Prochlorococcus marinus subsp. pastoris str. CCMP1986: one gene and its partner. Each later gene encodes a partner of the first gene's protein in a complex. Links are inferred from orthologs where the notes say so. Each region holds a gene or a part of one and is shown in the gene's direction. Other genes may lie near its edges.

The links.
Region 2: the proteins of prfA (region 1) and prmC are in contact, whole or in part, in a crystal structure (PDB 2B3T), measured with the Escherichia coli proteins. The link is inferred for Prochlorococcus marinus subsp. pastoris str. CCMP1986 from one-to-one orthologs.

Annotation. Positions count from the first base shown.
Region 1 is NC_005072.1:1,460,584-1,473,371, reverse strand. Bases 23-2,842 are described here. They hold prfA (peptide chain release factor 1), read left to right. Parts: upstream 23-795; coding sequence 796-1,890; downstream 1,891-2,842. Other genes in these bases: alr (alanine racemase), read left to right, coding at 2,484-2,842; TX50_RS08195 (HNH endonuclease), read right to left, coding at 1,897-2,454; rpmE (50S ribosomal protein L31), read left to right, coding at 501-761; rpsI (30S ribosomal protein S9), read left to right, coding at 77-487; rplM (50S ribosomal protein L13), read left to right, coding at 23-67. In the rest of the region: more of rplM, read left to right, coding at 1-22; more of alr, read left to right, coding at 2,843-3,671; TX50_RS08180 (TIGR01548 family HAD-type hydrolase), read right to left, coding at 3,844-4,647; cobJ (precorrin-3B C(17)-methyltransferase), read right to left, coding at 4,745-6,565; photosystem I core protein PsaA, read left to right, coding at 6,907-9,210; photosystem I core protein PsaB, read left to right, coding at 9,239-11,467; TX50_RS08160 (glycosyltransferase family 2 protein), read left to right, coding at 11,578-12,540; TX50_RS08155 (hypothetical protein), read right to left, coding at 12,545-12,788. UniProt on the Escherichia coli protein: Peptide chain release factor 1 directs the termination of translation in response to the peptide chain termination codons UAG and UAA.
Region 2 is NC_005072.1:296,927-309,697, forward strand. What follows is about bases 5,651-8,453. They hold prmC (peptide chain release factor N(5)-glutamine methyltransferase), read left to right. Parts: upstream 5,651-6,518; coding sequence 6,519-7,388; downstream 7,389-8,453. Other genes in these bases: psbB (photosystem II chlorophyll-binding protein CP47), read right to left, coding at 5,651-5,661; TX50_RS01640 (2Fe-2S iron-sulfur cluster-binding protein), read left to right, coding at 5,886-6,248; psbM (photosystem II reaction center protein PsbM), read left to right, coding at 6,354-6,506; TX50_RS01655 (L-threonylcarbamoyladenylate synthase), read left to right, coding at 7,409-7,993; minE (cell division topological specificity factor MinE), read right to left, coding at 8,307-8,453. In the rest of the region: TX50_RS01610 (FGGY-family carbohydrate kinase), read right to left, coding at 1-850; metK (methionine adenosyltransferase), read right to left, coding at 857-2,098; TX50_RS01620 (30S ribosomal protein S1), read right to left, coding at 2,233-3,324; transcriptional regulator NrdR, read right to left, coding at 3,432-3,911; TX50_RS01630 (photosystem II reaction center protein T), read right to left, coding at 4,015-4,113; more of psbB, read right to left, coding at 4,138-5,650; more of minE, read right to left, coding at 8,454-8,627; septum site-determining protein MinD, read right to left, coding at 8,630-9,445; TX50_RS01675 (septum site-determining protein MinC), read right to left, coding at 9,563-10,225; TX50_RS01680 (HD domain-containing protein), read right to left, coding at 10,226-11,485; carboxyl-terminal processing protease CtpZ, read right to left, coding at 11,520-12,771. UniProt on the Escherichia coli protein: Methylates the class 1 translation termination release factors RF1/PrfA and RF2/PrfB on the glutamine residue of the universally conserved GGQ motif, i.e. on 'Gln-235' in RF1 and on 'Gln-252' in RF2.

The DNA of each region.
Region 1 (12,788 bases):
ATTAAAAGTTTATAAAGGTTCAGATCATCCTCATGCTGCACAAAATCCTGTATTATTAAATAGTTAAACTCTAACAATGAATAGTCAAGTAAAAAACAAAGCAGTTTATTGGGGTACTGGAAGAAGAAAAACTTCTGTGGCAAGAGTTCGTTTAATTCCCGGCAATGGACAAATTAAAATAAATGGTCGTTCTGGTGATGATTACTTAAACTTCAACCCATCACACTTAAATTCAGTTAAAGCACCTTTGCTAACTTTAGGCCTTGAAAATTCATACGATATTTTTGTAAATGTTTTTGGTGGTGGTTTAACAGGGCAAGCAGATGCTATCAAGCAAGGAGCAGCTAGAGCTCTTTGTGGTTTATCTCCAGATAACAGGAAGCCTTTAAAAACAGAAGGACACCTTAGTCGAGACCCTAGATCAAAAGAAAGAAAAAAATATGGTCTTAAAAAAGCTAGGAAAGCTGGTCAATTCTCTAAACGTTAAAACATCTTTTATTATGCCTAAATCAGAAATTCATCCTAAATGGTATCCAGATGCAAAAGTTATTTGTAATGGAGAAGTCGTAATGACAACAGGTTCAACTAAGCCTGAATTACATGTTGATGTTTGGAGTGGGAATCATCCTTTCTTTACTGGCACTCAAAAAATACTTGATACTGAGGGTAGAGTTGATAGGTTCATGAAAAAGTATGGAATGGGTTCAGCCGATTCAGCTACTTCAAAAGAAACAAAAGAATCTAAAAAATCAGATAAATAAAAATTTACTAATCAAAATTTAAGCAAATTTTCAATTGGAATATACAACATTAATTGCAAGGTTGAAAAATGCATCAGAAAGTTTTGTTAATTTGGAAATGCAGTTGGCTGACCCCGATATTGCAAATAACCCTAAAAAACTAGAATCAATAGCAAGAGAAAGAGCCAAGCTGGAACCTTTGGTTTTAGATTTTAATCAATTACTTGATACTGATAAAGAAATTGGAGACTCTAAACAATTACTTAAAGAGAATAGAAATGATAAAGATATGGAATCATTGATTAATGAAGAATTATTTAGTCTAGAAGATCTTAAGAATCAACTTATTGAAAAATTAACAATTGCTTTATTACCCAAAGATCCACGAGATGAAAGAAGTGTAATGTTGGAAATTAGAGCTGGTGCAGGAGGAAATGAAGCTTGTATTTGGGCCGGTGATCTAGCAAGAATGTATGAAAGATATGGACAAAAGATTGGTTGGACAGTAAAACCTATTAGTGCTTCTGAATCAGATATGGGAGGATTTAAAGAATTAGTTATTTCTGTAAAAGGAGATTCTGTTTATAGTCAATTGAAATTTGAGGCAGGTGTTCATAGAGTTCAAAGAGTCCCAGCAACTGAATCTCAAGGCAGAGTTCATACTTCTACTGCAACAGTTGCGGTTATGCCTGAGGCTGATCCAGTAGAAGTTAAGATTGATCCAACTGAGATAGAAATTGGTACGGCTAGATCAGGTGGTGCTGGAGGTCAAAATGTTAATAAGGTAGAGACTGCTATTGATCTAATTCATAAGCCAACAGGTATCAGAGTATTTTGTACACAAGAAAGATCTCAGCTACAAAATCGTGAGCGAGCTATGGAAATTCTAAGAGCTAAGTTATATGAGATTCAATTAAAAGAAGCTAATGCTAAGGAAAGGTCACAAAGGCTAATGCAAGTTGGAAGTGGAGATAGAAGCGAAAAAATTAGAACTTATAACTTTAAGGATAATAGAACTACTGATCATAGGTTGGGATCCAATTTTGCATTAGAGCCGATTCTGGCAGGACAATTAGATGATGTTATTTATGCTTGTTTAGCACAAGAACAAAAAAGGATGCTAGAAGATTTTAATGAGAATGAAAATTAATTAATTTTAAGCAGCTAACCCAATCACATATTTACTCCATTCTTTATGTTTTCCAGAGTCTATTTGTCTAGTGGCTTCAAAATTTAGATTACTTAATGGACGATATGGCTTTCGTTTTAAAGGCATATTTGCTTCTTCGGGAGTCCTATTACCTTTTTGAACATTACATCTAAGGCATGCAGTTGTTACATTTTCCCAGTTGTCAGTTCCACCTCTGCTTCGTGGTAAAACATGATCTATCGATAAATCACTACCTCTGTGGTTACAATATTGACATGAATTATTGTCTCTAAGAAGTATATTTTTTCTTGTAAGTGCGACTTCTCTGAAGGGAACTTTAACGTAGTAGCGAAGCCTAATAACAGTAGGAAGGTTTTGCCCAGAATGTATGGCATATGATTGATCTTCTTCTAAACTTTCAGCTTTACCTTTGATCATTAAAATTACAGCTCTTCGCCAAGAAGTAATGTTTAAAGGTTCATAAGATGCATTTAAAACAAGAGTCTGGCCCATGCCAAAAATCAATTTACATGTCATGCTAGCGGTATATTTAAATAAGCGCATATAATCGCTTAATCATTAATTCAAATTCTTTGAATAATCGAAAAATTAATTTTGATACTCTTCCAAGTTTTGAAGGAGAAATAGATCCAACTCAAAGAGCTTGGATAGAAGTCAGTGGTAAAGCAATAGAGTCAAACGTAAGGCAATTAAGATCAAAATTAAAAAATAATTGTGAATTTATGGCAGTTGTCAAAGCTGATGGATATGGACATGATGCAAAAGTTGTATCTGAAAAAGCGATTAAAGGTGGCGCTTCTCAATTAGGAGTAGCAACCTTAAAGGAGGGTATAAAGCTTCGTTCTTTTGGGATAAATGCCCCAATTCTTGTACTTGGTAATCTTTATACGAAAAAAGATTTATTAATATGTTTTAGAAATGATTTGATGCCAACTATTAGTACATTTAGGGAGTGTTTGATTTGTAATAACATTGGAAAGAGTAATAATTTAAAATTCTCGTTGCATCTAAAAGTTGATACTGGGATGTCAAGATTAGGATTTGAATGTGATCAGTTTGTTCAACAATTTAATAATATTAAATCACTTGAAAATATTGCTGTTAAGGGAATATATAGTCATCTCGCCTGCGCAGATGAAAAGAATGCTTTGAATCCTAAAAGCAGCACTCAATTACAAAAAGAAAAATTTCAAGAATTATTGAAAATTATTGATATTGATAATACACAAAATATTAAGATTCATCTTGCTAATTCTGCTGGCATGGTTCTTGGCAAAGATTTTCATTTTGATATGGTACGCGTTGGCCTTTCTATGTATGGCTATGACCCATCAGTAAATATAAATGAAAATTTATTTCTTAAACCTGCTTTATTTTTAAAGGCTAAAGTGACTTTTGTTCGAACTATTGAAAAAGGTATTGGAGTCAGTTATGGAAATAAATTTGTTAGTGATAGAAAAACAAAGTTAGCAGTTTTAAGTATTGGTTATGCTGATGGCATCATTAGAAATTTATCTGGCAAAATAAGTTTGATTCATAATAAAAGACTTTATCCTCAAGTTGGATCTATAACAATGGATCAAATGATGGTAGATATTACAGACTCAAATGATATTGAAGTTGGTAGTACCATGCTACTACTAGGATCTGAAGGAGATAAATCAATTTCTCCGATTGACTGGGCAGATAAATGTAATAGCATTCCTTGGGAAATTCTTTGCTCTTTTAAAAATAGATTACCAAGAGTCCAAGTTGATTAGACATTTCGATTAAATAAATAATTTTGAATGTTTGCTCAAAAATTGATAATGTAGAAGAACTGGAGAGGTGGCTGAGTGGTTGAAAGCGGCTCCCTGCTAAGGAGTTACAGGAGGTAACTTTTGTCGAGGGTTCGAATCCCTCCCTCTCCGTAATTATTTATAAGAATTATTTTTATTCTTGGAATTTTTTAAAAAAATCAATATCTATATTTTTAAGATCATTTACTGTATTTAGAATTAAATCAGCTCCTGCCTCTTTAAGTTTTGATTCATACGAAATACGTTCTTTCATCCTAGATTCTAAATGGAGATGAGGAGGGGCTACTCCAATGCTTATAAATTTTTGACTTGGAATTCTTTTTTTTGCATTAGAAACTGTATTGATATCAGCAATTGTGTCACCTAAATAAGCAATGGGTACATTTGCATAACCCAAACTACTTTCGGAAAGCTTGCTTGCTAATTCAAGAAAACCTTGAGGATCTGGCTTATCAGGAGCATCACCCATTGCTATTAAGGGGGGAGATATTAATTTAAGTCTATTTTCTAAAACAAATTTGGCAGATGCAGATTCAGCTCCACTTACAAATCCCCAAATAATTCCATTGGCACTTAATGTAGAAAAAAATTCTTTTTCCACTAGCAACTCCTCATTTTTTATAAAACCTGACCAGTCATTACTATCTTTATTTGGATTCCCACCAAAGTAGAAGCCTTCAAAACATAGAATTATATCTTCTCTTTGAGGTGGTTTAAGTTTTAGATTCTTACTTTTAATATGCCTCTTTATCAGTTCTAAACTTAAATCCCAATCGTTATTCCAGATACCTTCGTTTTTTGCATTATCTATATCTCGATAGCTAGGCTCCCAGCCGCAAAATCGATAAACTGTTTTTTTTAGTGAGAGCCTATAACTATTCTCTACGCTTCGTATAACACCATCTATATCAAATAAAATTACACCAATATTATTCAAGGAATTAATCTAGATACTATTTATTAAACATTAATATTCTCTTGCAAAAAAAGCAAAAACAAAATATTCAATAATCAATATAAGATGGAGTTTCAAATTACTTTTTTAAATATCCTCTTGGAGTTAAAAATATTTCATCAACCAAAGTAGTTTTAGAATTACCAATGATTATTATTGATAGCATATCTATATCCTGTAAAGGAATACTATCTAAACTAAAAAAGCTCTTGGATTGATTTTCCCTACCTACTTGTCTTCCTACTAAGACTGGAGTATTTCCTGGTCTATATCCTAGGCATAATTCTATAGCTCTTTTCAATTGCCAATTTCTTTCAAGTGATTGTGGATTGAAAATGGCAATTACAAAGTCTCCTAATAAAGCACCTGCAATTCTTTTTTCTATAGTTTCCCAAGGGGTTAACTTATCACTCAAGCTGATTGAACAGAAGTCATTCATTAATGGGGCTCCACCAATTGCTGCAGCCAACTGCATGCTACTTATTCCTGGATGTACTTCAAATGAAGGCCTAATATCTTTATGAACTTTTTGAATTAATTCTAAAAGTAGGCCAGCCATCCCATAAAAACCTGCATCGCCAGAGGATATTAGTGCTACTTTGATTCCCTCTTCAGCAAGTTTTATAGCTTTCTCACATCTCTCTTTCTCTTCAGTAAGATTGCTTTCAATCATTACTTGGTCTTTTCTTTTAAGAGGTTTAATTAGATCCAAATACATTTTGTATCCAATCCAAATAGAACATTTTGATAAAGCTTTTCTAGCATCATTTGTTAAATAGGAAATATCTCCTGGCCCACTACCAACAACATGAATCTCACCAGTTAATGGGGAATATTGATTTTTAGATTCAGAGACTGCAATAGTTACTGCGCCAAAAGTACTTTTTGAAGAATCGATACTTTTAAAAATTTTCTTTTCTTTCAATAGTTTTGAACCTTGTCCTGCAGCGATCATGCAAGATGCCTCAGCAACTGAAGGTGTACCAATTTCATTGAGAACTACATTCGATGGGTTTGGGGTATTAATTGAAGAGAGCTCTTCAGATGTAAAAAATTTTATAGGTAAATTTTTTTCTTTCGAGATCTCTAAAATTGCCTTCTCATCTTTTTTTAAATCAACAGTTGCAAAACCTGCTATTGATAATGGAGATAAATTATTAGTGGCTAAAAAACTTTGTAAAGAGTCTTCAATTAATTCTTTGCTAGTATTTCGCTCACAACCTAAACCGATCCATAAAGTTGGAGGATGCCAAGTATTTTTATGATTATCGAATATAGATATATGAAAAATTGATTTCTTTTGCTCATAATCTTTGTCTGATAATTGAGTAATAGTATTTCCCACTTCAGAAGTTTTCCATAAATTGTTGCCTGATAATTGGCTACAAAAAATCTCTTTTTTATTAGCTTGCTTGATTACTAATTTTGACCAGTCCTTTATATCTCCAGATCTTTTCCATCCCCATTGATTTCCAAATGAGTCAATATTTAAGTAATTTTGATCAATTGAATTATTAGTCTCGATTATTTCACCACCGAATAAATTACATATTTGAAATGCAATATTTTGGATATTTGATTGATGTGCGCCAATTATAGGGATAATTTTTGATCCTTTTTTATCAATAACAATTACTCCAGGATCTTTATCTTTGGAAGATAATAAAGAATTGATAAGTCTAATAGAGGCGCCAACTGAGCCGACAAAGATAATTAACTCCAAGTTTCCCCACTTTTCTCTCAAAATTTGCCTAGGTTTCATAAACTTAACTGAGTCTTTTACATTTTTATCTTTATAGGATGAGCTTCCTATGAAAATCTCATTAATAAATTCAGTTTTTTTTAGTCTTTTTAAAATCTCTTTTGAAGTATCAGAAAAACCTATTGCAATACCTTTCAATTTAAGAAGTTCTCTTTATTATCAATTTAAAACTATATCTCTTCGCTGCAATTAAAAAAAATAAAAACGAAATATAAAAAAAAATTTAAGATTTATTTAATTGAAATGAGTAAATATACTTAGAACCTTGTTATGTAAAGGGATTCAATAGAAATATTGAAAAGTAACAATCAATGAAACATTTGTTACTTTCCTGCATGATCAAAGAATCTTTAGCCTATTATTTTTGGTAACGAAAATCTTAAGTTTTGATTTGCTCGTTCCTCATAAAGACTACTATTAATACGTAGGCTTTTGAGTGTGATAAATCTACTTAAGGGTCAATTATTTAGAGGTGCTAGATGACCATTAGCCCACCAGAAAGTGGAGAAAAAGACAAAAAGATTTTGGAATCCCCCGTCAAGGCTGATCCCAGACCTATTGATTTTGCCAAATTAGATAAACCAGGTTTCTGGTCTAGTAAATTATCCAAAGGTCCAAAAACCACAACTTGGATTTGGAATTTGCATGCAGATGCCCATGATTTTGATATACATACAGGAGATGCTGAAGAAGCTACAAGAAAAATATTCTCAGCTCATTTCGGACACCTTGCTGTTATTTTCATATGGATGAGCGCTGCATTTTTCCATGGAGCGAGATTTTCAAATTATTCAGGATGGTTAGCTGATCCTACTCATGTAAAACCTGGTGCTCAACAAGTTTGGGCAATAGTTGGGCAAGAAATGCTTAATGGTGATTTAGGTGCTAACTACAATGGAATTCAAATAAGTTCTGGAGTATTTCACATGTGGCGAGCATGGGGAATTACAAATGAAAGTGAATTAATGGCATTAGCTATTGGAGCAGTTGTAATGGCTGCATTAATGCTTCATGCAGGTATCTTCCATTATCATAAAGCCGCTCCAAAAATGGAATGGTTCCAAAATATAGAGTCAATGTTAAACCACCATATTGCTGGTTTAGTTGGCCTTGGATCACTTGCATGGGCAGGTCATTGTATACATATTGGTGCTCCGACAGCAGCACTGTTGGATGCAATTGATGCTGGTACACCTCTAGTTATTAATGGCAAAGAGATAGCAACAATTGCCGATATGCCAATGCCTCATCAGTTGTGTGATCCTCAAATAATTGCTCAAATTTTTCCAGGACTTGCAAGTGGTACTGGAAATTTCTTTAGCTTAAATTGGCTTGCTTTTTCAGATTTCCTAACTTTTAAAGGTGGTTTAAATCCTGTTACAGGAAGTCTATGGATGACTGATGTTTCACATCATCATTTAGCTTTTGGAGTTATTGCGATAATTGGTGGGCACATGTATAGAACTAACTATGGTATTGGCCATAGTATGAAAGAAATATTAGATTCTCAACAAGGGGATCCAATTTTATTCCCAGCACCTAAAGGGCATCAAGGACTCTTTGAATTTATGGCTGAAAGTAGACATGCACAGCTTTCTGTCAACTTAGCAATGCTCGGTTCTCTTAGTATCTTGATCTCTCATCATATGTATGCGATGCCTCCTTATCCATACATCGCGACTGATTACATGACTGTGCTTGGTTTGTTTACTCACCATATGTGGATAGGTGGATTATTTATTGTTGGAGCTGGAGCTCATGCGGGCATAGCGATGGTTAGAGATTACGATCCAGCTAAACATATAGATAATGTTTTAGATAGGATTTTAAAAGCAAGAGATGCGTTAATAAGTCACCTTAATTGGGTTTGTATGTGGTTAGGTTTCCATAGTTTTGGACTCTATATTCATAACGACACAATGAGAGCTTTAGGAAGACCTCAAGATATGTTTAGTGATTCTGCAATTCAACTTCAACCAATATTTGCTCAATGGGTTCAAAGTATTCAAGCTTCAGCCGTTGGGACTTCAATATTGGCCGGTACAGCTGAAGCCTTACCTCATAAAGCTATAAGTGAAGTATTTAACGGAAGTTTAGTTGAAGTAGGTGGAAAGGTTGCTATTGCTCCAATCCCCTTAGGAACTGCTGACTTGATGATTCATCATATTCATGCATTCCAAATACACGTAACAGTTTTAATTCTTCTTAAAGGTGTTCTGTATGCAAGAAGCTCACGATTGATTCCTGATAAAGCATCCTTAGGATTTAGATTCCCATGTGATGGCCCTGGTAGAGGAGGTACATGTCAAGTTTCTTCTTGGGACCATGTTTTCTTAGGACTCTTCTGGATGTATAACTGTTTATCAATTGTTATTTTCCATTTTTCTTGGAAGATGCAAAGCGATGTTTGGGGACTTACTGGAGGTAACTTCTCTCAAAGTGCCATTACTATTAATGGTTGGCTTAGAGACTTTTTATGGGCCCAATCTTCTCAGGTTTTGACAAGTTATGGTTCAGCTATAAGTATGTATGGCCTGATGTTTTTGGGAGCACACTTTATCTGGGCATTTAGCTTAATGTTCTTATTCAGCGGAAGAGGTTACTGGCAAGAACTATTTGAATCAATTGTTTGGGCTCATAACAAACTGAAAGTTGCTCCAACAATTCAACCAAGGGCACTATCAATTACTCAAGGTCGTGCAGTTGGTGTTACTCACTTCTTAGTGGGTGGTATTGCTACTACTTGGGCATTCTTCCATGCTCGCCTTTTCGGGCTTGGCTAAATAACCTGAACTTCTCCTTTTTAATACAATGGCAACAAAATTTCCATCATTTAACCAGGGTCTAGCTCAGGACCCTACAACTCGCCGAATATGGTACGGAATAGCTACTGCTCATGACTTTGAAAGTCATGATGGTATGACTGAAGAAAAGCTTTATCAAAAGTTATTTTCTACACATTTCGGACATCTAGCAATAATTGCCCTTTGGGTAGCCGGTAATCTTTTCCATATCGCTTGGCAAGGTAATTTTGAGCAATTTGTCCTTGATCCAACTCATGTTCGTCCTATAGCTCATGCTATTTGGGATCCTCATTTTGGATCAGGTATTACCGAAGCAATGACACAGGCAGGAGCCAGCGGACCTGTAAATATAGCTTATTCAGGCTTATATCATTGGTGGTACACAATTGGAATGAGAACTAATGAGCAACTGTTCCAAGCTTCAATTTTTATGAGTATCTTGGCTTGCTGGACCTTATTTGCTGGTTGGCTACATTTGCAACCAAAATTCAGACCATCTCTGGCATGGTTTAAAAACAACGAATCTAGATTAAATCATCATCTTGCCGTTTTATTTGGTTTTAGTAGTATCGCTTGGACAGGACATTTAGTTCACGTTGCAATTCCTGAATCTAGAGGTATTCATGTAGGTTGGGATAATTGGTTAACAGTTCTTCCTCATCCTGCAGGTTTAGCTCCTTTCTTTACACTTAACTGGGGAGCATATGCTCAGAATCCAGATACATTAGAGCAAGTATTTGGAACATCAGAGGGTGCTGGTACAGCAATATTTACTTTTTTAGGTGGACTTCATCCTCAAAGTGAAGCATTATGGTTAACTGATATAGCTCACCATCATATTGCAATAGGTACTGTATTTATAATTGCTGGACATATGTATAGAAATACGTTCGGTATTGGACATAGTTTAAAAGAAATCACAGAAGCACATAATACAAGACATCCACTTGATCCTCATAAAGGTAGTTTTGGAATTAATCATGATGGTATCTATGAAACTGTTACTAATTCTCTTCACTTTCAATTAGGCTTAGCTTTGGCTGCTCTTGGTGTTGCAACTTCATTAGTAGCTCAACATATGGGAGCTTTACCTTCTTATGCTTTTATTGCTAGAGATTACACCACACAGTCAGCTTTATATACCCATCATCAATACATAGCCATGTTCTTAATGGTTGGTGCTTTTGCTCATGGAGCAATATTCTTTGTCAGAGATTATGATCCTGAACTTAATAAAGATAATGTATTGGCTCGTGTATTAGGTACAAAAGAAGCTCTTATCAGTCATTTGAGTTGGGTCACTATGATCCTGGGTTTTCATACATTAGGAATATATGTTCATAATGACGTTGTTGTAGCTTTTGGAAATCCTGAAAAACAAATTTTGATCGAACCAGTATTCGCTCAGTTTGTTCAGGCAGCTCAAGGAAAGATGATGTATGGATTTAACGCACTTCTTTCGGATCCTACTAGTTCAGCAAGTCTGGCGGCAAACTCTTTGCCAGGAAACCATTACTGGATGGATTTAATTAATAGACAAGATGCATTAAGTGCTTTTTTACCAATTGGCCCAGCAGATTTCTTAGTTCATCATGCTATAGCTCTTGGACTTCATACAACTGCATTAATCCTTATTAAAGGAGCTTTAGATGCTAGAGGAACAAAACTAATTCCTGATAAGAAAGATTTGGGTTATGCATTCCCTTGTGATGGACCTGGTCGTGGAGGTACATGCGATAGTTCATCATGGGATGCCATGTATCTTGCAATGTTCTGGGCTTTGAACTTGATAGCATGGGTAACTTTCTACTGGCATTGGAAACATTTAGCCATATGGCAAGGTAATGTAGCTCAATTTAACGAGTCTGGGACTTATTTAATGGGTTGGTTTAGAGATTATCTTTGGTTAAACTCTGCTCAGCTAATTAATGGGTACAACCCTTTCGGTGTTAATTCACTTTCTGTCTGGGCTTGGATGTTCTTATTCGGTCATCTTGTATGGGCGACTGGATTCATGTTCTTGATATCTTGGAGAGGATACTGGCAAGAATTAATTGAGACATTAGTTTGGGCTCATCAGCGTACTCCAATAGCTAACCTTGTAGGTTGGAGAGATAAACCAGTTGCACTTTCAATTGTTCAAGCAAGACTAGTTGGACTGGCGCATTTTACAATTGGAAATATCCTTACTTTCGGAGCATTTGTAATAGCATCTACTTCAGGTAAGTTTGGATAAAGTTTTATCAAATAATTTAAATCACCACATTAGTGGTGATTTTTTTTGTTTAATTTTATTGTTCTAATTTAAGTTAAAATTATAAGATTATTAATCGCTATTCATATGACATGACAAATCCTAATCAGTTAATTTCTATTATTATTCCTGTTTTTAATGAAAGTGAGAGTATTGGATATTTATTAGATGAAGTTTTAAATGTGATGTCTTCTAATAAATTAAATTTTGAAATAGTTGTCGTAAATGATGGTTCTCAAGATAGTACTTCAAATGTATTGGATGAATTAACTATCAATATTAAGGAATTATCAGTCATTTCACTTCGAACCAATTACGGACAAACAGCCGCAATGGCGGCCGGTTTTGATAATTCTAATGGTGAAGTTGTAATTACTTTAGATGGAGACTTGCAAAATGATCCTAATGATATCCCTAAATTAATTTCACATATAAATGAAGGCTATGATTTAATTTGCGGATGGAGATACGATCGAAAAGATAAGTTAATTAATAGACGTATACCATCAAAAATTGCAAATAAGTTAATAGCCAATGTTACTGGTCTAAAATTGCATGATTATGGATGTTCACTAAAAGCTTTCAAAAAAGAGATTTTAGATGATATAAAATTATATGGAGAACTTCATAGGTTTTTGCCTGTATTAGCAAAAATTGAAGGAGCTAAAATTAAAGAAATTAAAGTCAACCATCGAAGTCGAAAATACGGTTCTAGTAAATATGGGATTGATAGAACGTTTAGGGTTTTAATGGATTTGCTTACAGTTTGGTTTATGACTAAATTTTTAACCAGACCAATGTATGGATTTGGTTTCGTTGGAATTATAAGCATTTTAGTTAGTCTTGGAATGACATCTTACTTATTTATTATCAAACTCCTAGGAAATGATATTGGCAATAGGCCGATGTTGATGTTTGCTTTGATATTAGGAATTGCTGGAGTTCAATTATTTAGTTTTGGATTATTGGGCGAACTATTAATTAGAACTTATCACGAGAGTCAAAATAGGCCAATTTATAGGATTAGAAAAATTCAAAGTATTTCTAATGAGTAAATCTTTACTTAAACTTTCTAATAAGAGCAGCTGAACGTTCAACTATCTGTAAATTCATTTCTTTTAAACCTTTTTTGAGAATTGGCAATGTAGATTTATCTGCTAATTCTTCTGCTAAATTTAAGGCTTTCAATTTGTCTTCTGCTGAACCTTTAAAAAGGCTATTCATTTTTTCTTTTAGTTTTCTTTTGTAAAACTCTGAGTACTTATTAGCGCTATTTTGATTATGATTAATTTTTTCTGAAGAG
Region 2 (12,771 bases), 1.2 Mb from region 1 along the record:
AAAAAAATTGAGATAAAATTCCACAGCCAGCGTTTGATGCCCCTCCACATATCCATTTATTACTTACTCGATGGGTTGTAATTCCCTTTTCTTTGATCGGGGTCTTATTAATTTTTTTAACTACGATTGTGGTTCCTAAAACTGTTAGACCTTCTTCATCTCCCAATCCTGCAGCTAAAAAAGCTGCATTGGAATCAGTTGTACCCGAGACTAATAATATTTTCTTATTTAATTTGAATCTTTCCGCTAAGTCAGTATCGATTTGACCCAAGATTTTTCCACTTTTAATTATTAAAGGTAAGCATTTTTGCCATGAAGTTTTGAGATAGCTTTTTGGCCAAGATTCTTTTATTAGACTCCAACCAAGTTTAATATTATTGCCTTCTTCTCCATAGGTCCAATCTTTCAAAAACCAGCCTGTTATCAAGTCAGATTGATGTCTTAAAATAATATTTTCCCCAAATTTATCTATTAGTTTTAATGCTTTAGCCAAACTACTGTATGGGGTTTGTAAATGATCTTCTCCAACCGTTATGGATTCAATAAGTATTTTGTTTTCATTGCATGCTTGGTCGTAAGGTATAGCTTCCCCTATCGGATCCCCTCTTAAAGTACAAGCCGTTAAAGTTCCAGAAGTACCGGAGATTGCTAAATTAACAATATTTTTTTTAATATCTAGAGGTAAATTATCTAGAAGTTTTTCACAAGAATTAATCCAAGAGTTGGGATTTTTAAAGCCATATTGATATGAAACTGAATTCGTATATTTTAATTCCTTTTTAAAATTAATTATGGATATTCTTGCGCCACTAGTCCCAAAATCTAAGCCTCCAAAAAAATCATCTGGCATAAATAATTATAAAAGTATTTTTGAGGCCTCTACTAATTGGGCTGATTTTTCTTCAACACGTTCCCAAGGAAGATTTAGATCATTTCTACCAAAGTGTCCATAAGATGCAGTTTTTCTGAAAAATTCCCCACCCATTTTTTTGGGAAGATTTCTTAGATCAAACTCTTTTATTATTGCTGCAGGCCTTAAATCAAAGTTGTTTTTAATTAGTTCTTTCAAATTATCTTGAGAAATAATACCAGTACCAAATGTTTCAACAAGAATTGAAATTGGTTTGGCAACTCCAATGGCATAACTTAATTGTACTTCTGCTTTTTTTGCTAATTTTGCTTTCACGATACTTTTAGCGACATAACGTGCAGCATATGCAGCTGACCTATCAACTTTAGTAGGATCTTTACCAGAGAATGCCCCCCCTCCATGCCTTGCATATCCTCCATAAGTATCTACAATAATTTTTCTACCAGTAAGTCCCGCATCTCCTTGAGGTCCCCCTACTACAAATTTACCTGTGGGGTTTACCAGGAATCTGGTCTTTTGATTTGATGGTTTGATTTCTAAATCTTCTGTTGCTGGCAATACAACATTGATCCATAAATCTTCTTTTATCTTTTGACGAATTTCTTCTTCATTTGTAATTCCATCAATCTCAGCAGTATGTTGAGTTGAAATTAAAATGGTGTTTATTGAAACTGGGACACCTTTTTTATAATCAATACTTACTTGAGTTTTTCCATCAGGTAGAAGATAATCAAGAACTTTCTCATGTCTTACTTTTGCAAGTTGTATTGCTAATCTGTGTGCCAAGCTTATTGGTAATGGCATTAATTCAGGTGTTTCATCACATGCATAGCCAAACATTATCCCCTGATCACCAGCCCCAGTATTATTTTCCAAGTCCTCATTAATATCATCTGCTTCATTTACTCCTTGGGAAATATCAGGTGATTGCTCGTCAAGAGCTACTAAAACGGCGCAGCTATTTGAGTCAAAACCTCCAGCTTTTGAACCTTCATATCCAATTTCTTTAATTACTTTTCTGACAAGTTTTATATAATCTAGCTTTGCTCTAGAAGTTATTTCACCTGTAAGTAAGCAAAGACCTGTATTGACTACTGTTTCGCAAGCAACTCTACTTTCTGGGTCTTCACTCAATAAAGCATCTAAAACAGCGTCACTGATTTGATCACATATCTTGTCTGGATGACCCTCCGTAACAGATTCAGAAGTAAAAATAAAATCACTCATTTATTAATAATTTAGGAATAAACTAATCCTAAATTAAATCGTAAATATTAATCAATAGTTATTAACTTGAAATTACAATAATTTTTCTAATCTAAAATTTGTTTATTAGTTTTTAATAAATTAAAAATAAGAGTTTATACGCTTTCTGCAATCTCTACTGTCTGCTCTTCATTCTCATCAGTTTGCTCAAGTAACATTTGCTTATACTTTGCAGCCATTTCTTCAGCTTTATTAAAAACTTTTTGTGGGTCAGTTAGCATATCGCCTGGTTCTGGTTCTAGAGCTTTGGTTGATAAAGAGATTCTACCTCTCTCGGAATCTAAGTCTATTATCATTACTTTCATCTGATCATTAACATTTAAAACATTATGAGGTGTTTCAATATGTTCATGACTAATTTCAGAAATATGTAGAAGACCACTCACACCACCTATATCAATAAAAGCTCCATAAGGTTTTATTCCCTTTACAGAACCTATAACAACTTCTCCGACTTCAAGTCTATTCATTTTTTTCTCAACTAAAGCTCTTCTATGACTTAAAACTAATCTATTTCTTTCTTCATCCACCTCAAGAAATTTTAAAGGTAAATATTCTCCTTCCAAATCTTCTTTTATTTTTCTAGCACTAATATGAGATCCAGGGATAAAGCCTCTCAGTCCTTCAACTCTGACTAAAGCCCCTCCCCTGTTTGTGGCAAAAACCTCGGAATATATAGTTGCATCTTCTTTTTGTAATTGTCTTACTCTTTCCCATGCTCTTTGATATTCTATCCTTCTAATAGATAAAGCTAATTGCCCATCTTCATTCTCCTCACTCATTATAAAAAATTCTCTACTTTCTGAAGGTTGTAAAACATCACTTAGTCCTTCAACTCTATTTATAGAAACTTCTTGCATAGGCATAAAAGCTGCAGTTTTAGCTCCTATATCTATCATTGCTCCTTTAGGCTCTAAAGCAAAAACTGTACCTTTTACAAGATCTCCTGGTTTGAAATTATAATCATACTTTCCTAATAATGATGCAAACTCTTCTTGAGTAAATCCTGCTGTATCCAAATCATTATTTCGTCTGCTTGAAGAAGAATCTGCAGAGGGAATATCTTTATGGTCAAATGATAAATCTTCCTCTTTTGGAGTATCTGAAGTATTTTCTTCTATGGTTGAATTTTCAATTTCTTTTTCGTCTGAAATTTCTTTTACGATTTGGGAAGGATTTTCGATCATTTGTTAAAACGCAGACCACCTAAGATGGTTAGAAAGAAATGCTTTTAGCCTGCAAACTAAAGAGCAAATTATTTGTACGTTATATTCTACACTTTAGAAGGCTAAATTTATAAAATTGAAGCTAATTCATTTTTTGAACTACCTTTTAGGGACTCAAGAGTGGAGACAAAGTCTTTTACCCCATTAAATTTCCTATAGACTGATGCATATCTTATATATGCAACTTCGTTTTCTTTCCTTAAGCCTTTAAGAATTAATTCTCCAATTTGAGAAGATTTAATATCTTTATTTGAGTCTTGTACGATTTGCGATTCAATTGAGTCAACAAAATTAATAATCGATTCTCTCGAAAATGTTGTTTTTTCGCATGCTCTAGATATTCCAGTAACTAATTTATCTTTATTAAATAATTCTCTGCTCCCATCTTTTTTAATAACAGAAATTGGCATTGTTTCAACTCTTTCATATGTGGTAAATCTAAAGCTGCAATTTAAACACTCTCTTCTTCTTCTGACACTTTTCCCAGTATCAGCAGATCTTGACTCTAAAACTCTGCTATCTGTATTTTGACAGGTGGGACACTGCATATAGTGAATTAATACTATCTTCAACTCTAATAGTAGATTAATATCACGATTATGAAAAGTGGTAAAAAAAACCCCCCTATTTATAGGAGGGTTTTTTTTTACTTTATTTTCTGTCAAATTTAGGTGGATCTCTAAAAGCGACTGCAAAAAATAGAGTAACAACTGCGAGAGTTAAGATAAGAACGTAAGCAAAAGCTTCCATGAGAAAAAAATAATAAAGTTTAAATTAAACCCTTCCTGGGATTCGTCTAGTGGTTTCGTCTCCAAGTTTCTTAAAGAGACCAAATTCAACTTGATCACCTATCTCAGAGTCAATACCAGCAAAGGAGTCTTTGTAAAGTGTTCTCGAAGCATGCCACCAATGACCAAATAAGAATAATAAGCCGAAACATAAATGTGCATAAGTAAACCAAGCTCTAGGGGAACTTCGGAATACACCATCAGATTTATAAGTTTCTCTATCAAACTTGAATGCTTCGCCAAGTTGTGCTTTCCTAGCTAATCTTTTAACTACAGCAGGATCTGTGAATGTTTGACCATTAAGATCACCTCCATAAATAGTCGCTGTGATGCCAGTTTGTTCAAATGAATACTTTGCTTCAGCCCTTCTAAATGGGATGTCAGCTCTCACATTCCCTTCCTTGTCTTCCAAAATAACAGGGAAGTTTTCAAAGAAGTTTGGAATTCTTCTAACTTCTAAATCATTGCCCTCTTTATCAGTAAAGGCAATATGACCTTGCCAGCCTGTTGGTAAACCATCTCCATTTACAAGAGCACCAACCCTAAACAATCCTCCTTTAGCAGGGCTGTTCCCTACATAATCGTAGAATGCAAGCTTTTCTGGAATTGAAGCATATGCTTCTTCCTTAGTTGCTCCATTATCAATAGCTGTTTGAACTCTCCTGTTTATTTCAGTTTTGAAGTAACCTGAGTCCCATTGATATCTTGTTGGTCCAAACAATTCAATAGGAGTGGTGGCAGAGCCGTACCACATTGTTCCTGCGACAACAAAAGATACAAATAGAACAGCGGCAAGAGCACTAGCTAATACTCCTTCCAAACTTCCAAGCTTAAGGGCTCTATAAAGCCTTTCTCCAGGTCTATTTGTGATGTGAAATATTCCACCAATAATACCCAAAAGGCCAGCTGCAATATGATTTGCAACTATTCCACCAGGATTAAAGGGATTAAATCCATCTGCTCCCCAAGATGGTGCTACCTGTTCGACATGACCAGTTAAACCATATGGATCTGAAATCCAAATGCCGACATTCGCGCAATGAAAAGCTCCAAATCCAAAGCAAGTAATACCTGATAAGAGAAGATGAATCCCAAATATCCTTGGGAGATCAAGAGCAGGTTCTCCAGTTCTTTCATCTTCCCATAGATCTAAATCCCAATATGTCCAATGCCAGATTGAAGCAAGCATTAAAAGTCCACTAAAAACAATGTGAGCGGCTGCAACACCTTCGAAGCTCCAGAATCCTGGATCAACCCCTGTAGCACCAGTTATATCCCATCCGTTCCAACTACTTGTGATCCCTAATCTCGCCATGAATGGCATGACATACATTCCCTGTCTCCACATTGGATTGAGAACAGCGTCTGAAGGATCAAAAATGGCTAATTCATATAAAGCCATAGAACCGGCCCAGCCGGCTAATAATGCAGTATGCATGAGATGCACAGCAAGTAGTCGACCGGGGTCGTTGATAACTACTGTGTGAACTCTATACCAAGGCAATCCCATCGGTTAAATTCTTGTGACAATGCTGAATGAACAGCTAAACATCATGATAGTAAGGGTTTTTTGGGCGTTGAGAGAGTTTTGTAAATAAATTAATTTCCTTAGTAAAACTGGTCAGATTAACTTGTATCACTTTAGTTTGAGGGAATTTTTAGCAAAAATATGTTAATATTTTGGTCACAATTCTCAAAGTAAAGCGCCAAAATAGATAAAAATAACAAAAAAAAATGGCAATTATCAGATTCATCCGTGAAGGAATAGATATCGAATGCAAACCTGGAGAAAATTTGAGAGAGTTAGTAATCAGAGAGAAATTACAACTTTATGGATTAAAGGGCATACTTGGAAATTGCGGCGGTGTTGGGCAATGCAGTACTTGTTTTGTTTCTGTTGAAGGGGGAGCGAAAAACTCGCTAAGTCCTCTAACTTCTGTCGAGGAAGAAAAACTCAATAACAGACCTGATAACTGGAGACTTGCCTGTCAAACTCTCATCAATTCATCAGCGGTAATACTTACTAAGCCTCAATCTCCTCCATCAAATTTGAAAGATTTGAAAGAATCTGCTGAAAGCAAAAAATTACCTAGATAAATTGTTTAAGACTGTTAATGAGTTAGTCGACTTTTTGGTTTTTTTCACTTAAATCCTATTTGAATGTCTATAGTCTTATTATTATTATTAAATTTGTCTTTTTAAATGGAAACAACAAATTTTGGTTTCGTAGCAAGTCTTCTATTTGTAGGAATACCAACTATTTTCCTTATTGGATTATTTATTTCAACCCAAGATGGAGAAAAATCAAGCTTTTATTCAGATTCTAGCAAAGGGAAACTTGGCCCAAAACGCTAAATTAACCGTTTAATGTTTCTTATTTCTGCTGAAAAATTTTCATTGTGGAAAAAAAAACAATTATCAAAAGGAGGGGATAACCATTCTCTTAATCTTTTGCTTGAATCATTAGGTGGATTATCAAATATAGAATTAAATTTACTTAAAATAAATTTAGAAAAAAATTTAAATTTTAAAGTAAATTTAGATTTGATTGAGTCTTTTTGGGATAAACACCTTAATACCTCTATACCTATACAATATTTAAGTGGAATCTCTTTTTGGAGGAATCTAAAATTAGAAGTTTCAAATAGAGTTCTTATCCCGCGACCTGAGACAGAACTTATTATTGATATTATTTCGGGCATATTCAAAAATAAGGAAGAAAAAATAACCTTTGTAGATCTAGGAACTGGTTCGGGTGCGATTAGCATAGCTTTAGCACTTGAGAATCCAAACTGGAATGGAATTGCAACTGATATAGATAAAAATGCTATTAAAATTGCATCGAGGAATTTTGCAACTTATTCTAATCAATCAAATTTGAAATTTTATAATGGAAATTGGTGGGATCCTCTTAAAAATTTCAAAGGTGAAATTGATTTTGCGGTATCAAATCCTCCATATATTCCGCAAGATACTTATGAAGTCTTACCAATAGAGGTAAAGAATTTTGAACCTAAACTTGCTCTTTTGGGAGGGCAAGAAGGTCTAGATCATATCAATCAAATAGTTCAAAATGCGCCCCTATATTTAAAAAATAAAGGGTGGTTATTGATTGAGAATCATTTTGATCAAGGTGAGAAAGTTAAAAAATTATTTCTTGAAAATAGATTTACTTCTGTAAAAGTTTTAAAAGATTTTTCTGGGATTGGAAGATTTACAATAGGAAGATATAAATAAATTATTAGTTAATAAAATTAATGAATGTCATAGATCAAAAATTAGCTTTAGAAAAACTAAATAGTGGATCCCCTATAGTTTTTCAGACAGATACTTTACCTGCGATTGGATGCTTACCAAAGTTTTCAGAAATGATTTATAAGATAAAGAAAAGAGATATTAAAAAACCTTTAATTTTAATGGGAGCTGAAAATTTTGAATTTGATGATTTTGTTCATGAATCGGCATTAGGGGATTTCAAATATATTGCTTCTTGTTATTGGCCAGGACCCTTAACAATCATTATTCCGTGCTCTGAAAAAAGAAGATCATTTTCATCCACCAGTAATTTTACATTAGGTTTGCGAATACCAAATTCAAAAATGGCTAAATTACTCTTAAAGGAAAGTGGACCACTACTAACATCAAGTGCAAATCTATCAGGCTTGCCTACTGCTACAAGCGCAAAAGAAATTTCAGTTAATTTGCCTAATGTAAATATTTTAGGACCAATTCCCTGGGAAAAATGTAGTGGTAAGGCGAGTACAATAATTACTTGGGTGAATCATGGTAAATGGAAAATAATAAGAGAAGGAGAAGTTTCAATCCCAGGTATAAAATTATGATTCTTCTTATGTTTTTTATTTCTCTAATACAAATTTTTTCTTACTGGATTTTTGAACCTTTAACATTTTTTTTAACTGATTTATTTCAGATAAAGTTTTTACCAATTTTTCTTTTATCCCTTTTTACTTTTCTATTTTGGACAAAAAAAGAGGAATCAAATATAGAACTTTGAAAATGCCGGCTAACAGATTTGAACTGATGACCTTCGCTTTACAAAAGCGCTGCTCTACCGCTGAGCTAAGCCGGCATAAATTTCATTTTACATACAACTAGGTGGTATTTGATAATTTATTAATTTTGATTTTAAAACGTTTATTTCTTTTTCTGTGTGTCTTCATTTTTTTTAAATTCAATTTCTCCAGTAAGGGTTCTTTTTATAGGAAGATTCGCAACTAATGCTGTCATTCTATCTTCGGTTTCTAGACTTACAGCTACTTCCTCAAAATCAATCTCAACATATTTAGCAACCACATCAAGTATTTCTTTTCTCATTTTATCCAAAAGATCAGTTGTCAATGAACTCATGTCAACTCTGTCATGAGCTAATACTAATTGCAATCTTTCTCTAGCAGTATTGGCACTAGCCGTTTCTCTGCCTAGTAATTTGTTTATTAGGTCTCTGAGAGTCATCATTTTTAAAAAATCTTTGTTTGCATTAATCTCATGAATTTATCTTTAAGGCTTTTCCCTTCATTCTTTGGATCGATAATTGGAATATCTTTTCCTGTAAGCCTTTGAGATACATTTAAATAGCATTTTTTAGCAGGAGATTTACTATCAGAAAGAGTAAGGGGTTCCCCTCTGTTTGTACTTATTATTACTTGTTCATCCTCTAAAACAATACCCAGCAATGGTAATGAAAGGATACTTTGAACATCTTCTATCGAAAGCATTTCTTGATTAGCCATCATATTAGGGCGAACTCTATTAATTACTAACTGTATTGGCTTTATATCAGAAGTATTTAAAATTCCTATAACTCTATCTGCATCACGAACTGCAGATAATTCAGGATTTGTAACCACTATGGCTTCTTTGCATGCTGAAAGAGCATTTTTAAAACCATCTTCAACTCCTGCAGGACAATCTACTAAAACGTAATCAAACTTTTCACTAAGTAATTTACTGATTTGTTTCATATCTTCAGGTTTCATCCAGTCAAGCATCCTAGGATCACCAGCTGGTAATAGAGCTAAATTCGGCTCCTTTTTGTGTTTAACTAATGCTTGATCAAGACGACAATTCTTGTCTAAAACATCTTGAGCTGTATAAATAATACGATTCTCCAAACCTAAAAGAAGATCTAAATTCCTCAATCCAAAATCAGCATCTAACACGGCTGTTGTAGCTCCACTATTTGCTAGGGCAATACCAAGGTTTGCCGTTAGGGTGGTTTTACCAACCCCACCTTTACCGGAACAGATCAAAATAGTGCGAGTATTTTTCGACACAGAAAATGAATAATTTCATAAATAATAAGCTAGTTTTAAAAAATTGAAATTTTGTAAAAGTTAAGTAATTCTTAAATTTATTACTTATAAATAAATTTATTTCAAAATATTTATTTACTACAAGTTTTGATTTAAAAAATAAGGTTTGATAATTATTTTATTGTCTTCCAAAATTGCAATTTCGGGATGTTGACCCTTAGGCTTCTCTTTTGGGCCTATAGCTACAATTTCGCAGATTCTTAGTTGTAGAGGGTTTAGATAAAGCGAGGCAACAGAAGCATTTTTATTTCCATTTTTTCCGGCGAAAGCAATACCAAATAATTTTCCCCATACATAAACGTTATTATTTGCGGAAATAATAGCTCCTGGATTTACGTCACCAATAATAAAAAGATCACCATTTGAAGATATTCGATCCCCTGATCTAACCGTGCCTTTGTGAAGTATGTCCTTTTTTAGATATGAAGGATCTAGTGGTAATTGATTTTCAAGGTCTTTGATTTTTAAAAACGTTGAGTTGATTTTTAAAGACTTTCCACTTAAGACTGTTTCTCTATTATTTGAATAAATATTTGAAAGCTTAATAAAATGTTTTTCAAGGATAAGTTTTAATTTTGCTAATTCGTATGAATTAATTTTTTCATTTTCTGTAATTAGATTTGCTGCAGCTGGGGCTTCTTTAGTAATTAATTTGTCGAAAAAATTTTGATCAATCTCAAAATTTTTGAAAGAAAATGATTTTATAAATTCATTAGCAATACCTCTTAAAATTAATTTCATTTATACGTTAGCTCTTTCTATTGCAATCTGATCCTCTATCTCTTTTCTAAACTCTCCTGGATAAATAATTAGTGAAGTATCCTTTGAAGACATTAGTGTATTTATTAAATCTGATTGATTTTCCAATAGGTTCTGATATGTACCATCCCATATTTTTAGAGAATTATCAGACTTAAAACCTTTAAAAGATCTTTCTTTAATTCCGCAAAATATCTCTGAATCATAATTATTTAATTTACATTTTTTTCTGGCAAAAGCTAAGATTTCTAATCTTTTTAATTTTGTGAGAAAACTTATATCTGATGCTTTTAGTAATTTTCTATCAATAAACATCTTACAAAGAGTCTTTAAAGGTTCAAAAGATTCTTCTTTCCATTTCATTAAATGGAAATAAAATACAATATCATCATTCGCAAGGAAGTCCTTAACCTCAAGTTGGTTAGGAAAAAATATCCATCTGCGCATGCTTTCATCTATCCATAAGTCCTTTTTTACGGAATCTTTTTTGATAATTTGAATAATTTTTTCTAAAATCCAAGTAGAAATTTCATTGATTCTGTGGTTATAAATAGTTCTATACATCATGTTCCTTAGAACTAAAAAATGTTCTATAGCTATTACTCCTTTTGGTTTGATTGCGATATTCCCATCAGGAGAAAAAGTAAGAGCTGAAATAATTCTTTCTAAGTCTACTAATCCATATTTTGTTCCAGTGTTATAACTATCACGAAGCAAATAATCAAGTCGATCACAATCTATTTCACTACTAATTAATGTTTTTAAAGGTCTTGAGAATAGGTTTTTAGTTTTAAATAAGTCTCCAATTTGATTAGGTAATTCGGTTCCGAAATTCTTAAGAATTGAAGATATAGGTGAATAATTCTTAACTAAATTTTTAGACCATAACTCATGATCATGAGCAAATATAACCTCACTTGTATGACTTAAGGGACCATGGCCTAAATCATGCAAAAGAGCAGCACCAAAAAGTATGAATTTATTTTGGCTAAAATCAGGATTTATTTCTACTAGTTTTCTATAAATCTTTCTCGCGACGCAAAATACACCAATTGAGTGTGTGAATCTGCTTGATTCTGCTCCGTGAAAAAGAAGAGAGGCTGCACCTAATTGTTTTATCCTTCTCAATCTCTGAAATGCCAAAGTATCAATTAGCTGCATAATCATTAATTCTTCTGGTTTGTCTGAATCAATGATTATTTCTTTATGAATTGGATCATGAAAAATTCTTTTATTGTTCATAAAATAAAAAATTATCTATTAAAAAAATCTTTTTTTAATTTTCAATGTCTTTGTTTTCTAGTTCATTTACTTTATCTTCGACATCATTTTCATCAAATAAAGCGTTTAGGAATATCTCTGCATTTTTTACCCATTTATCCTCAGAATTGCCGTATTCCCTAGCCTCGGGTAGGCCTAAAATTTTATCAGGAGTTATACCCTTACCCTGAATATTATTACCCTGAGGTGTTAAATAACTGGCAACAGTAATAGCGATACCACTGTCTTCACCTAAACTTTTCAAAGACTGAATAAGTCCTTTCCCATAAGTTTGTTCACCCATTAAAGTTGATCTATTATTATCTTGCAGGGATCCTGCCAGGATTTCACTTGCGCTTGCAGTACCTTTGTTTACTAAAGTCACCATCGGACCCTCAAAAGAAGTATTTTTCTGAGAAATTATTGCATCCTTAATGCCATTTCTATCTTTTGTTTCTACAATTGGTTTTTCGCTTAGAAATGAGTCTGCAACTGCAATTCCAGAACTTACTAACCCGCCAGAGTTATTCCTTAAATCAAGTATTACCCCCTCAACTTCCTTATCTTTGAGTTCCTGCAGAGCCTCTTCAATTTTTTTTGGAACACTTTCACTAAACTGAGTTATTCTTAAATATCCAATTGTATGAGAGTCATCTCTCAATCTCTTTGTTCTTACTGGTCTAAGATCAACTGATCTTCTTTCTAAATCAATTTCTTTAGTCTCATCAGAGATAGATTTAATTTGAACAAGAACCTTTGTTCCAGATTCTCCTCTAAGTTTTGATGCAGTATTTGCCAAACCTAACTCGGAACAAGATATTCCATCAACCTTAACTATTTGATCTCCACTAATTATCCCTGCTTCTTCGGCTGGAGATCCCGCTAATGTCGAAATAACGTTGATTTCTTTAGTTATTTCATCTTCTCCTAATTGAAGTCCTACTCCATTTATTTCGCTTCCAAAATTGCTTGTTTTGAGAAGTTCATAATCTTTTGGCTTTAATATTCTTGTAAAAGGATCTTCAAGAGGTTTCAACATATCTTCAATTGCGGAATAAGCCTCTTCACTTGTTTCAATTTGTTTCTGTAATGTTTTTTGTCTAATCCTTTTCCACTGGAGTTCATCAAGCCTTTCTGGATCATAATATCCCTCATTTACTAACGTCCAAGCGTCAAGCACAAATTGCTTGCTATCACTAAGCGCATCGGCGCTTGGAATATAAAAAAAATTGGTAGAAAAAATACAGATCATTATGATTATGATCCAT